One region of the Rhodococcus sp. FG69 genome, then DNA from elsewhere that is predicted to be linked to it. Evidence: riboswitches for the same ligand, from Rfam matches in the RefSeq annotation. Region 1 holds a riboswitch; the other holds the start of a gene.
What was found. A riboswitch is a leader RNA that binds a small molecule or an ion and turns the genes downstream of it on or off. The one in region 1 is predicted to bind cyclic di-AMP.

Region 2: linked by a shared signal. The riboswitch ahead of ACODSO_RS08105 (transglycosylase family protein) and the one ahead of ACODSO_RS20165 (C40 family peptidase) in region 1 are both predicted to bind cyclic di-AMP.

Annotation. Positions count from the first base shown of each region.
Region 1 covers NZ_JBMDIX010000028.1:21,243-28,339, forward strand. The annotation lists gene ctaE (aa3-type cytochrome oxidase subunit III) at 1-136, opposite strand, end outside; gene ACODSO_RS20140 (hypothetical protein) at 360-791, shown strand; gene trpD (anthranilate phosphoribosyltransferase) at 869-1,942, shown strand; gene ACODSO_RS20150 (Lrp/AsnC family transcriptional regulator) at 1,948-2,223, opposite strand; gene ACODSO_RS20155 (DEDD exonuclease domain-containing protein) at 2,280-4,004, opposite strand; gene ACODSO_RS20160 (hypothetical protein) at 4,254-4,433, shown strand; cyclic di-AMP (ydaO/yuaA leader) riboswitch at 4,549-4,713, shown strand; gene ACODSO_RS20165 (C40 family peptidase) at 4,757-5,290, shown strand; gene ACODSO_RS20170 (C40 family peptidase) at 5,663-6,724, shown strand; gene ACODSO_RS20175 (hypothetical protein) at 6,731-7,097, shown strand, end outside.
Region 2 covers NZ_JBMDIX010000007.1:136,892-143,988, forward strand. The annotation lists gene ACODSO_RS08095 (helicase-associated domain-containing protein) at 1-1,280, opposite strand, end outside; gene ACODSO_RS08100 (hypothetical protein) at 1,342-1,530, shown strand; gene ACODSO_RS08105 (transglycosylase family protein) at 1,615-2,229, opposite strand; cyclic di-AMP (ydaO/yuaA leader) riboswitch at 2,238-2,421, opposite strand; gene ACODSO_RS08110 (dynamin family protein) at 2,741-4,159, opposite strand; gene ACODSO_RS08115 (dynamin family protein) at 4,156-5,988, opposite strand; gene ACODSO_RS08120 (DUF7373 family lipoprotein) at 6,158-7,097, shown strand, end outside.

The sequences.
Region 1 (7,097 bases):
TCGCAAAGAGTCCGGCGAAGAACATGAGTTCGCTAGACAGCCACACGATCGTGCCGACGCTGACCATATTCGGGCGGTTCAGCGAGTGCACGCGTTGGGTGATTGCCGATCCTTGAGTCCCTACAGCGCTCGTCACAGAAAGAAGTATGACTGCTCGTAGTACCGAAGGCATACCCGGGTCTGTTGTTGGCGCGTCGCCCGAAGCGCCGTCCATGAGCGGCACGAGATATGTCCAGGTCAGGACCCCTGATCGAGCCTGGTGCATCGTGCCGTGGAAGGCTTGCCTCATGTCAACGAACGGTGGCCCGTCCTGGTTCCGGCGACTTTTTGCGCGATCGAAGACGGTCCCACTGAGCCCCATGCGGTCGGACTTGGTCGCAGTCGCATGGTCGTTCGACGACGCCGAATCTGCGTCGTCGGCGCTGGATCGGGCCACGAGCGTGGGCGGATGGAACGCGGATGCAGAAACCGTGTTTCGACACCACCTCGTATTGCCCGCCGACACCGTCGAAGATGCTGCGAACATCGCGTCCCAGGACGGATACGAGCGTTCAGATGGACCTTTCCCGGAACCGAACGTGCCCGATGCCGGCTATCGCATGGACGTCGTCGACGGAGTCGAGGTGACACTGCAGCGGGTGCAGGTCATCGATGCCCTGCACATTTCTCAGGAGCGGTCCCGGATGGCCGGACTGGCTCAGCGTCGTGGCGGCATCGTGGTGGGGTGGGATGCTCTGCAACCTGACGCCGCCTCGCCACCTGGTACGGCCCGAAGGGACATCGCTGATTAGGCTTTGCGGGCGCGTGTCGCGGCCGACCTCCTCGTGTGGGTCGGCTTGTCCGATGTCGAGGAAGGTGCGGGGAGAAGATGATCGAATCGAAGATCGGTGAGCCGAGCAGGACCTGGAAGAAGGTACTCGGGGCGCTGACGTCGAATGCCGACCTCTCCAGTGCCGACACGAGTTGGGCGATGGACGAGATCATGTCCGACAACGCCACGGCAGCGCAGATCGCCGCATTCGGTGTCGCTCTGAAGATGAAAGGGCCGACCCCGGAAGAAGTGCGCGGACTTGCCGATTCGATGCTCGCGCATGCGACGTTGGTCGACAGCGAACCGAACGCCGTCGACGTGGTGGGGACCGGAGGCGACGGCGCCGACACGGTCAACATCTCCACGATGGCCGCTGTGGTCGTGGCGGCGGCGGGTGGCCGCGTCGTCAAACACGGCAACAGGGCGGCGTCCTCGCAGAGCGGGACGACCGACGTGCTCGAAGCGTTGGGAGTGAAGTTCGGGTTGGGACCGGCGGGAGTGGCGACCACAGTTCGCGAGGTAGGAATTGGATTCTGTTTCGCCCCCATCTACCATCCGGCGCTCCGATTCGCGGGTCCACCGCGCAAGGAAATCGGTATTCCAACCGTGTTCAACGTCCTCGGCCCGCTGACGAACCCCGGACAACCTCGGGCAGGTCTGATCGGGTGCGCCTTCGAATCGTTGGTGTCCGTCGTCGCCCAGGTCTTCGCCGATCGGGGATCGAGCGCGCTGATCGTGCGCGGCGACGATGGGCTCGACGAAATCACGATGTCGACGACCACCACGGTTCATGTCGTGTCGAACGGTTCGGTGACCGTCACGAAGATCGATCCGAGAGATTTCGGTCTCGACTACGTCCCCATCGAATCGTTGAAGGGCGGAGACGCTGCCTTCAACGCCGACATTGCCCGGTCGGTGTTCAGGGGCGAACACGGTGCGGTCCGCGACGCTGTGCTTCTCAACGCTGCGGCCGCGCTCACTGCCCTCGACGGCATATCCGGGGGGATCGACGCCGCTGATCTGACGTCGCGGATGAAGCAGGGATTGGAGCGCGGCGCAGCTGCTCTCGACTCAGGCGCCACTGCCGAGTTGCTGGAACGTTGGGTCGCGAGGTCGAACCAGCTCGACTGACGCCGTTATTCGCCGATCGAGAAGCCGGCTTCTACGTCTGCACTCGAGTAGGACTGAAAAGCAATGTGGGTTGCTGTGTTGACGACCCCCGGCACCTTGTTGATCCGTTGCGTGACGACCTCGGCGATCTGTTGGTGATCCCGCACCTTGACGATGGCGATCAGGTCCACGTCGCCGGCGCACGAATACACCTCGCTGACACCGTCGACGTCTGCTACCGCCTGGGCGGTCTCCGGGATCGCGTGAGCCTCGGCGTCGATCATGACGATGGCGTTGATCATGGAGCTCCTTCACTACCTCGGTGGTACCTAGCTCGACCATGTGATGGAGACCGAGTTTAGTGCGCCCGTCCGATCGGTTCGTCGTGCGTGCCGCGTTCGAGCCGCGCAACAGTGCGGGCGGTCGCGCACCATTGCTTCCATCCGCCCGCGCCGTGAACGGGTTCGGCGTACCCGTCGGTCGTGCGCACGATTCTGACCCCGTCCGAGTCCAGCCACCGCGCGACGAGTCCAACCTCCTCCGGCGATGCGCCGCGCAAAGGTGTGGTGTCGGGAACGACGGTCTCCGCAGCGGCGACGATGGCCTCCACGACCGGCATAGGGTGGACACGGCGTGATGTGGTCGCCGCCGCAGCGAGCCTGCCGTATCGCACGACCGCGAGTTCCCACCCGCCGTCAGCGGCTCTCCGTGCGACGACGAGTTCGGCAATGGCAGCGATAGCGTGGAGACGGTGCAGCCGCCGCAACACATCGGCCAGAACGGCGAGCCGATCGCGTAGCCGTGCTGCCGATTCGAAGAGGTGGGCATCGGCGAGCGCGGTGACTCTGTCTCTGATTGCGTCGAGGGCACTGGCGTCGTTCCCGCGGGCGAGGGCATGGAAACGCGCGGGCACCGGCGCGTACTGCTCTAGTGAGATCGCCTCGGCGCTGGCAGCCGCACACCCGCCGACCGCTGTCGGCTCGCAATCGTGCACCGCAGATCTCGGAATCCGACGCGTACATGTGCGGATGGCATAGAACTCGGCAATGAGGGCGGCTGCGTCGGCAGCATCGGCGCGAACAGCAAACGGGCCGATCGAGTCCGGTGCTGGTGTTCGTACCACCGACAGGCGCGGAAACGCCTCGGATGTCGTCGTGATCCACCATCCTTTTTTGGGGAACTTCGATCGTCGGTTGTACGGCGGAATGTGGGCACAGAGGAGCCTGAGTTCTCGGACGCCGGCTTCGAGAGCGTGTGCACATTCGACGTGATCGACAGCGACCGCAAGGCCCACCATCTCCTTCATGCGGCCGCGGGTCTCCGACCCGGTGAAGTAGTTGCGAACTCGCCGCTGAAGGTTGTTGGAGGTGCCGACGTACAGAACCTCGTTTCCGGGACCTTTGAAGAGGTACACGCCAGGGGTACGGGGTAGCTGGGCCGCGAGCGAACGTTTGGCGCGCTGTCCGGCGGACACGGTCGGCAGGTAGTCGACGAGCTCTGCGTAGCTGTGTACGCCCTGGTTGCCCACACGCTCGATGAGAGCGTGCAGCACATCGACGGTGGCTCTGGCGTCGTCGAGTGCCCGGTGCGTCGGTTGGGTGCTCACCTGGAAGAGGGACGAGAGGGCGGACAATTTGACGGACGGTGCTTCGTCGCGAGTGAGCACGCGTCGGGCAAGTTTGACGGTGCACAGCACCTGAAACTTGGGCCAGGCGATGTCCAGTCGAGAGGCCGCTGCCCGGAGAAACCCGGTGTCGAACCGTGCGTTGTGGGCAACGAGAACCGAACCGCGGGCGAATTCCAGGAAGCCTGGCAGTACGCGTTCGATCCGCGGAGCGCCGATGACCATCGCGCTGGTGATACCGGTCAACTCCACGATGTACGGGGGGATCGATCGGCCCGGATCGATCAGTGTCGCGAACTCGCCGATGACTTGACCGCCTCTGACCTTGACTGCGCCGATCTCGGTGATCGCCTCGGTATCGGCGCTGCCCCCCGTGGTCTCGAGGTCGACCACGACGAACGTCGTTTCGTGCAACGGAGTGTCGAGTTCGTCGAAGCTCAGTTGGATCGGCAGGCTCACAACCCAGGACGGTAGCGCCGCATACCGACAGGAAGCCGGCGTGATGAGCGTCGGTGGACCGCTGAGGGAAATGTGTCGGAGTGTGCCGTTAGGTTCGGGACGAGCGACCGAAAACGCGAGCTGACCTACGAAAGAGACGAGGATCACATGATCGTCGATTGCGGTGATTGCAGGGTGCGCGACATCTCGTGCGCCGACTGTGTTGTGACGGTCCTCCTCGGGGCTCCGGGATTGCCCACGAGGGATGGTGTGCCCGTCAGTTCGGGGCCGCCTCGAATTGCCCTCGACCAGGAGGAATTGGGTGCGATGGGCATCCTTGCAGAGGGTGGTCTCGTACCGCGTCTGCGTCTCGTGACGGACGGTGAGGAGCCCTCCGGCGATGGGTCGTTATCGCATCGTGACCCCGCGGGCGATCGCCGCGCGATCTAGCACGGAATCGCACTTGACCCGACTCGTCGGCGCGTTGGGGTCGACACGGGGGTATGCCATTTCGTAACCTTCCTGAGACCTTGCGGAGTCTCGCCAGTCCAAACCGGAGTGGCGTCGCAGGGCACCGCCTAATCGGGATGCACGCAAGAGCACCCGTACCGGGAACCCGATTTTTATTGGGGTGAATCCCGCCGAATCGCGAAAGCGACGACGCGGGTAGGGCTGATCTTCCCAGCCCGAACCCGTCAGCTAACTCGGTCGGCGGATGAACGGAAGAAACGGAGCAACCCCTTCTCGTGGCGTCACATACTTCAACCCGTCAGATGCGTCGAATTCTCGTAGCAGGTGCGATCGCCGCGGGTGCGGTCGTTCTACCCGCTGCCCCCGCAATGGCGGCTCCCATCACCATCCCCGGAATCGGCACTTTCGAGGTTCCGGAAATCCCAGGTCTTCCTCCGCTGCCTGCCGAGATCCCGGGCATGCCAGGCGCGCCTGCCCCCGTGGCACCTCAGGTGACGCCGGCAGCCAAGGCCGTACAGGCCGCTGAGTCGAAGATCGGTGCGCCGTACGTCTACGGCGCAGCGGGTCCGAGTTCGTTCGATTGCTCGGGTCTCGTCCAGTGGGCCTACAAGCAGGCCGGAATCAGCCTTCCTCGTACCAGCTACGACCAGGCCGCCGCCGGTACTCCAGTGTCCATGTCGGACCTGCAGCCGGGCGACGTCGTGTCCTTCTACGGCGGTTCGCACTCCGGAATCTATGCAGGCAACGGCAACGTCATCCATGCATCGACATCGGGCGTTCCTGTGAAGGTCGCTCCCGTGTCTTCGATGCCCTCCGATGGAGCGCGTCGCTACTGATCTCCATGATCGACCCCTTCCGACAGCATCAGGTTGCAGCCGTCTTCGGCGCGCCTGATGCTGTTGGTCGTTTTGGGCCGAGATGGTCGGTCGTCACTCACTCGAATGGACTCTCGCGATACCGTTCCGTAACCTAGCCGAGTCCGTCGGTCCAGCAAAGCCGCCGGATCGTCGAGAAATGTCCGAGTTCTACGACTCGATTTCTCCCCGACAGGCCCTACTCATGGGTAGGGTTTGTTTTCCAGACGTTATCGTCGCCCAGCCGGGTGGCTGGGCGACGAAGTTCGTTCCACCGGTGCAGTTCGATCGTGTCCATCCGGTTGCGCTGATCACTTGGCCGGTTCAACAGCAAGAACGGAGACACACTTTCTCGTGGCGACACCGACAGTCAAGCGCGTCACCCGCTCCAAGCGGAGCGTTCTCGCAGCCGCAGTGCTAGCGGCGTGTCTCGTGGTCGGTCCGACTATCCCGGCCAACGCGCAGCCGGGCGTCGACAATTCGTCCGATGCTCAGACGCGTCTGGCCGATCTGTCCCGTGAGTCGGAGCAGACCACCGAGGCAATGCACAACGCCCAGATCGATCTGGACGCGAAGACAGCAGCGCAACGGGACGCCGAAGCCGCCGTCGGTTCGCACCAGGACGCCCTTACGCGCGCGCAGGCTGCACTCGCGGAACTGAAGCCTGCTGTCGACAAAGTCGCCAACGTCAACTATCAGGGTGGGCGCACCAATCGACTGTTTGCCGTCATGGTCAGCGATTCACCTCAGCAGTTGCTCGACCAGATGTCGGCTCTCGACATCATCTCGGCGGAAACCGCTCGCCAGGTGCAGCAGTTCAAGCAGGCCACAGCTGATGCCGCTGCCGCCGAGGACGCAGCACGCACCGCAGCGGAGACCGCCCGGATTGCTGCCGAACAAGCCAAGGTCGTCAGCGACGGCCTCCAGGCGAAGCAGAGCGAACTGCAGGGGCAGATGGCGGAGGTCATTGCGAGTTTCAACGCGCTGTCCAGCTCCGAGCAGGCCGACCTCGCGGGATCGCCGTTGCCCCCGGGCTTCGACCTGTCCAAGATCTTGTCGAACCTCATTCCCGGTTCGGGATCCGGAGCGTTGCAGGCTGGTCTGACCCAGGTCGGGAAGCCCTATGTATGGGGTGCGACAGGTCCCGATGGATTCGATTGTTCCGGCCTCGTCGTGTGGGCGTACAAGCAAGTCGGTAAGACACTTCCGAGATCGAGCCAGGCGCAGGCATCCGGCGGAACACCGATCGATCAGAAGGATCTCCAGCCGGGCGATGTCGTGTTGTTCTACCCGGATGCGTCCCACGTCGGGTTGTACGCGGGCAACGGCAACGTACTCCACGCATCGACCTTCGGGGTGCCGGTGAAGGTGCAGTCCATGGCGTCGTTCCCGTACTACGGCGCGCGTCGCTACTGACACTCGGTGCTGTCGATCCGCGGTGAGCGCTCTGCTGAGAAGCCTCGTTGGGCGCGCCTGGCCGTCGTTGTACTGAGCGTTCTGCTCGGACTGTCGGCGTGCAGTACCGATCCGGTGACGGACACGGAGCCCACCACGGCAACCGCGGTCAATCCGTACGAGGCACAGCGTCGCCAGGGTGTCGAGGACTTACTGCATCGGTGGGCCGATGCCGTCCGTTCGAACGACGTGGCGGCCCTCGAGAAGACGATCGATCCAGCCGCCTCTCCCGAGTTCCTGCGGTCCGAGATCCGCCGAGCTGCCAATCTCGCGTCCGTCCCGCTCGCAGATTGGGGCTACGACCTCGTCGACGAACCCGAAGTGCCGGTTCCCT
Region 2 (7,097 bases), on a different contig from region 1:
ACTGGGCGTAACCCGAAGCGGGCAGCAGACCGTGGTCGCCGCCACGCCAGTCCCCGCGAGACGTCGGTCGGGGTCGTTGCCGTACCCGAACTGAGCTCGGCCAGATATTCGAGGATGGTTCGACGATCGCGAGGTGCGGCGGGAGAGCGCACTTCCTCGGACAGCGCGGCGACGGGTTTGTCGGTGGGATCGCGCATGCCGATCAACCATGGCGCCCGCTGGAGATCGAGCCATGCCGATGCGATCGCGTGCCAGCGTGCGGCGGGAGTTGCAGTGATCCAGGAATCGACTGCGACGGTCGGTGCCCAGTAGTCGTCGCCGGAATCGTTCGACGGCACGGGATCGGGAGTGCCGCTCGCGATCAACGATGCGCCCGCCAGCAGTTCGAGGAGAAGGCTCACCTGCGCCTCGTCGAGGCCGGTGGCCTTGCTGATGCGCTTCGCTTCGCGGACGCCGAGACCACCGGCTTTCAGGGCTGGAGCCGGGCTGACCGCCAGCGCATCGATGACCGCTGCACAGTGCCGTATCAATTCGAGCGCTTCGCCTGCGGCAGTCGCGTTGACGTCGGCGAGAGAGTTCTTGGTCGCCTGTGGCTTCGGCGGTGTCATCGACGTGGGGTCCGAGATCGGTTCGCCGCGCAACGCCTGGCCGACCTGAGCGGGAAGTTCGACGGTCTGCTCGTCGAGCCAGATCAACAGGCCTGCCCGCAAGAGCTTCTGGACGGGCCGGTCGGGTGAGGTGCCCGGGGCGGCGTCGCGGGTGCGCCCGGTGGGCGACGAGCGGGCAAGCGTAGAGAGCAGCTTGCGCGAGCTGTCGTCGATTTCGGCCAGCGCCTCGGTGATGCGCTCCGGGGTCAGGACCTCGGTGGAATCGAGGATGCGCCCGATCCGCCATGGCACCGCATCGCGAGCAGCAGGCGTCATCCGGAGCGAGCGGGTGCCCCAGACCAGTGCACGCTCGCGAAGCGCCGACAGTGCCTTCTCGACTGCCTTGGCGCTTGCTCGCTTGTCGATGGCAGCGTCGAGTTGCGAGCGCGGCACTGGCATCTCGTGGGCGCCCTCGATGGCGAGCAGCTCGAGAATGGTCAGTGCAAGGGTGTCCAGCGTGTCGGCGCTCCGGAGGATCGAGGCCCGTTGCTCGGCTCGTCCGGCGAGCACAGCGATCGTCGACGGCGGCGGCACGGTCAGGTCCGGGCGCAGCGTGAGGGTGCCGACGAGTTCGGTATCGGTACGGGACTTCAACCAGGTGGCGAGGTCCGGTGGCGCTGCTGTTTCGGTCATCGCTTATCAGATTAGTGACCTGGGCTGGCGGATGCCGCAGCGCAGGTGTCAAAATAGGCGCATGGTGAACAAGTCGAAGAAGCCCTACGTCGATCCAGGCTGGCCGGAAACCGCACGCGGCGACCACGCGGTGAGTGAGTTGGCCTCCTCACGCTCGGGAGGCTTGTCTCCTTACGGCGAGGACACCGAGTTCCCGCTGCCCGTGGACCAGTTGCCGTATGCCCACCCCGTGACCGTCGTCAATCGCTAGAACTACCTGCTCCACACCTCAGGCTTCTCCACAACGAAGAAGGCCCCCGAGTGATCGGGGGCCTTCTTCGTCGAGTGTGACGCTTTACTGAGGCAGGAATGCCTTGTTGGCCTGGTAGAACTCGACCAGCTGGGGATCGAGCTGAATTCCCTGGGTCGCGTCCTTGATCAGCGTGGCGATCTGCGGGTCGTTGGTGATGGTCTGCACCGCGCCCGTGATGCCGTCGATGACCTCGGCGGTGCCGTCGACCGTCGGGATGCTGGTGAGGTCGGGAAGCTTCGGTGCCTCGGGAGCAGACTTCGGCGATGCCGGGACACTGCGCTCGGAAGGCGAGCTGCTGAGTCCGAGGCTCGACGAGCAGGAAGGCCATGCGCCCCAGCCCTGCGATGCGAGCACCTTCTCGGCGACTGCGATCTGTTCTTCGCGGCTGGCCTGGTTGGCAGAGGCGGCGTACTGCCCGCCGCCGTGCGAGGTCCAGGTGCTCGGCGAGAACTGCAGGCCGCCCTGGAAGCCGTTGCCGGTGTTGATGCCCCAGTTGCCGCCGGCCTCGCACTGTGCGAGTCGGTCCCAGTCGGAATCAGGGGCAGCACTGGCGGTGCCCGTGAAGGCCAAGCCTGCTGTGCCCATGATCGCGCCGGTTACGGCGACCTTGGCTACGGTGCGGCCGGTGGTGGTCGGCTTGCGATGACGTCCGCTCATACGAGTTGAAATCCTCTCCACTGGCGCCTGCGAGGTCAGCTGTCGGGTTCGGGCTGAGAGGTAGCCCGGCCCAACTCTCCCGAAGGAAATGTTGGGCTTCACCCCAAGGAAAGTTGTGCTCTCGCACAGCTTTCCGGTTATCCGAGAGGACGTGTGGGTCCCCCGTCCTCGTCCCCTGGGTGTTCTTGTGGGGGTCCGTTCCCGCGGGACGAGGTTTGGCGCTGCGGGTACGGAGTCGGCCGAAGTTTCTCAGCCGCCACTGACCGTACTGAAATTCCCCTGGAGTGTCACCATTTGGTAACTGTTTCATTTTCGGCCAGGACTGCTGCATCGCCGAACCCGATTCTGGGTAACGAACGAACCTGCAGCTAGCAGCGTCGGAGTTCCGATGACGCTCAGGCGTTGCCCTTCCGTTACCCCATCGTTATGTGACAGAAGTCACATGATCCAGGTGGGGCTGAAGTGACGAAAGTGACTGGGCATCCAGCTTGGGACCCGGAGGCACCCGCCGTCAGCGGCTCAGGTTTCCGTACGTGTGGATCAGCGCGACCAGTGCGGCATCTTCGGCAGCGGTGAGGGTCACGAGGGCCTGCGTGTGCGCCCAGGCGAGCTTGTCCTGCGCGGCTGCCCGGACGTGGTCGGGCCCGGCGGTGGGGGAGATGCCCAGTCTCGATGCCGGTGTGCTGTGTTCGACGAGACGACGTAGTTCCTGGGTGACCGGAGATGCCGGATCGGCGCCGAGCATCGCTTCGAGATGTCCGAACAGCACGACGGTGTGGAGGGCCGGGTCGGATCGCAGGTGATCGACGATGTCGCGAATGCGCTCGCGCTCGGGGTGGCTGTAGGCGAGGCGGTCGAGTTCGCCGAGGATGCGGTGGGCACGTTTCACCGCCGCGAACGCGCCCAGATGAGAGGCAAGGAGATTCTGCAGTCTCGGCACACCGGAATGCGCGACGAGCCAGTCGTTGAGCGCTGCAGCGCCCTGTGCCGCGACGGTGCGGCCGTGGATCGTGCCGTATTCGCCGAGCAGGTCGACCAATCGGCCGCGCACGTGTGGAGGGACGAGCGCGTCGTCGTCGGAGTCGAGCAGGTCGATCAGATCGAACGGGTCGATCCCGTGCATGGCATGCAGGGCGCGGGCGTCGGCTTCGGTGAGAACTCCGGTGTGCGAGGTCTCGGCGAGCAGACCTGCGATCGGAACGACGGTCATCACGGTGTCGGCGAGCTGGGCCGACAACCGTGTTGCGTGCTCGCCCGCATGCGCGAGCGGATCGCGGGCTCCGAGAGCGCCTTCACCGAAGCCGTCCGCGCGCGACAGCACTCCCAGGGTGGTCAACGGGGTGAAGCCGAGTTGGCGGAGGAAATCGATCTCGTCCGCCCGGGGAGCCCCGTCGAACAAGAACACTGCGGCATCGGCGTCGACGGACGCGGTGCGAGTTTGGTCGTACCCGTCGATGAGGACCCGCCGGGTTCGAGCTTCGTTCTCGGCCGTCAACGTCGCCAGACCCGGGGTGTCGACGAGGGTGTACTCGCGGATCGCGGCCGAGGGCAACCACCGATGCAGGTAGGCGATGTCGTGCGGCGCGATGTCGAGACCGTGGATCCGGCCCCGTTCGGTGTGTACCGGTGCCCGAGTACCGTCGACGAGCACTGCCTCGGCGCGAGCTGGTGCACCCTCTTGGTACACCGAGACAACCCTGGTGGCTTCGAGCGCGCCGGTGTCGGCGATCTTCGCGCCGATCAACGCGTTGACCAGTGTCGATTTTCCGGCTTTGAGTCGGCCGACGATGACGATCCGCGGCGGTGACCACAGGATGGCACCGATGCGGTTGGCGTGGCCGGCCAAGTCCGGGCCGAGTGCCGCGAGGGCGTGCAGGGCGCGATCGAGTCCTGCACGAACCGGGTCGAGCTGCGTTCCTTGCGCCGTCATCGTCCCACTCCGGTGAGTTCGGCAATGAGGGCTTCGGCTCGGGTGATGTTGCCCTTCACCACTTTCAGGTTGTTTTCCAGGCGGTCGCGTTTCTTTTCCCGTACGGCAGTATCCGAGCGGGCACTTTCTTCGGCGTCCTTGATCTGCGACTGCAACTGTGCGATCGAGGTCTTGAGATGCTCGCGATAGCGAATCACGATCTCCGGGCGGGCAAGTGCGATGGTCGATTCGAACGTCCGAGCGGTCGCTGTCTTGGTCGCGGCAGTCGTTTCTCGCATCCAGCTCAGCAGATTCGTCTTACCGGCGCGCATGGCCCGAAACCCCAGGTTGAAACCGACCCACGCGATCCCCACCACGGCTCCGACGCCCACGACGGTGGAGAGTCCGACGATGCCGCCGAGCATCGACGATCCCATCACTCCCATGGTCAACATCGACGGATCGAGCAGCCCATGGCGTTTGCCGGCGACGGAGTGCGTGTCGAGCGTGCGGCCGGACAGGGTGGCCACGACCTGCTCGTAGATCTCTTCCCACACCACATCGGAATCGAATCGCGGTTTCACGATCGTGGTGTAGAGCTGCTCCAGGAAGACCGTCATCGACTCGGCCATCGCCGATTGGAAGTCTCTCTCCATTTCGGCGGTGAAGTGCTGCGGGTTCTTCCGTAGCACCTCCATCCCGTTCTTGTTGATCCTGCTCGTCCACTTCTCGCGGATCGCATCGAGCCGTCGGTCGAGTTCGGCGGTGGCGTTCTGCCGGATCAGCGTCAGATCGCGTTGCAGATATTGCTCCCACTGCTGGGAGTGATCTTTGAGCTCTTTCAGTTCGTCGAGCTGCGCGGTCAAATCGGGGACCACCCGAGCCGCGTCGTCGATCGCCGCGATCTGAACGGCGAGGTCGTCGGCGAGGCTACGCAGTCCACCTACCGCGGTCCGCAACCCGCTGGCCGCCGGAAGTTGATCGGCGACAGCGAGTTTCGTCTCGATCAACGCGCGCAGCGCGGTGATCCCGGAACGATGCTCGGCCGCGTCGCGGGCAGCGCCCGGTGGCATCTCGGCGGCGACGACGGCCCGCAGGCTCGAGACCCCGAGCACCGGAATTTCGCGACCGAGATGCTCGCGCAGCAGGGCGGTGTTCTGCTCTACGATCGGCCTCCACCGACGCACGTTCTTGTCGGTCTTGGTCACCGCAACGATCAGTGCCTCGACGCCAGCGCCGGCGCCGGAGATGAACTCCATCTCGGGTGCGGTGAGCGGGGTGGACGCGTCGCAGACTATCACCACCACGCATGCTCGCGCTGCGCTGTCGGCCGCGAGAGCGGCGTACGAGGGGTCGAGGCCGCCGACACCGGGAGTGTCGATGACCGTTGTGGTCCCCATCCGGTTGCCGGGCACAGCGACCACTGCGCGGGTCGGCAGCTCCACCGCTCGGGCATCGCGGACGCGCGCGCCTTCGCAGGAAACCCAGTCCTCCAGGTCGGCGTGGGGGATCGCCTCGGTGCGATCGGGATAGATCAACTCCGCGCCCCCGCCTGGCGCACCTGCGTCGGTATCGGTGAACGACAGGGTCGTCGAGGTTGTCACGTCGACACCGACCGGGGAGGCATCCCGGAACCCGACGAGGGCATTGACGAGGAAACTCTTGCCGCGCTTGACTTCTCCGACCACGACGACAGTGCGGGCGAGGTCCTGTGCGGCGCGGCGAGCGGCGAGGTCGGCGACCGCGTCGAACTGGAACGGGCGCAGGATCTTGGTGGTGATCGTCTCGAGCAATGCCGCGGCGCGATCTGTTGCCGGGGCAGGAGGCGCTGCTGTATCGCTCGAGTTCACTGCCCCTCCGCTTCGTTCGCCTTCGATTTCGACCCCCGTGCGCATGATCTGCGCGGTCAGACTCTAACCCCGGCCATCGTCGGGGCGCGGAACGGAGCCCGGTCGGCACCGTCGTGGATTCGTCGAGAGGAATTGGTGGCCTCGGTGCGGGAACCTTATGCGGTGCCGGATGCATCCAACAGTCAGTGACACCGACAACGAGCCCGGCGCAGTCTTCGACGACCGGGCTTACTACCGAGAGGATCTTCGCGTGCGTTCGAGAACATGGCTGAGGCGTGCAGGGGCGATTGCCTGCGCCGGTGCGGTATTGGCCGGATGCGGCACCGACACCAGCGACGGCCTGCCCGTGGCGAAATCCGGCGGAGACGCGAGCGAGGAGAGCAGTGCTGTCGACCCGGCGGCACTCGATACCGGAAGCTATCCCACCAGCCCGGCTCCGGAGTTCGGTCGTGCTACCAGGGACAACATCCTCGACGTGGAAACCCAGCGACTGGCCGAGTTCGTCGTGGTGCCCTTCGAGGTGGACCCGAACTTGGTCACGGCGAAGATGCCCACGATGGTCATCCGCAGCCACGAGAACCTCGAGATGGTGCTCAGCGGGAATGCAGCCGATGTCGCCGAAGCCCACGGCATGCTGTACGGATACGTCTCCACGGCCGCAACCGCGACCACAGCTGTCACCGACCCGTCCCGCTCGCTCGTGCAGATGGTCCTGCGCTTCGAAACCTCCGACAACGCTGCTGCCGCAGCCCAGGAGATGCATGACGGGTTGACCACCGTCGACTCCGATGGCACTGGCGTCGAGACCCCGGAGACGATCGGAATCTTGCCCAACACTCTTGTCTCGACGTCGGAGTACACCCACAGTGCTGGTCCCGAGGTGTCCGCCAACGCGTTCACCGCGCACGGCAACTACCTGATCTACACCTGGGCCAAAGCGCCTGCCGACGAGAAAGAGTGGACAGCTCAGGCCGTGGCTCGCGCGCTCGATCTGCAAGGTCCGCTCATCGACCAGTTCCCTGCGCAACCGACCCTGGCGCAGAACGGGGGCGAGCCCGCCGAATTGCCCATGATCGACCAGGACAAGATCCTCCTCTACGCCATTCCCG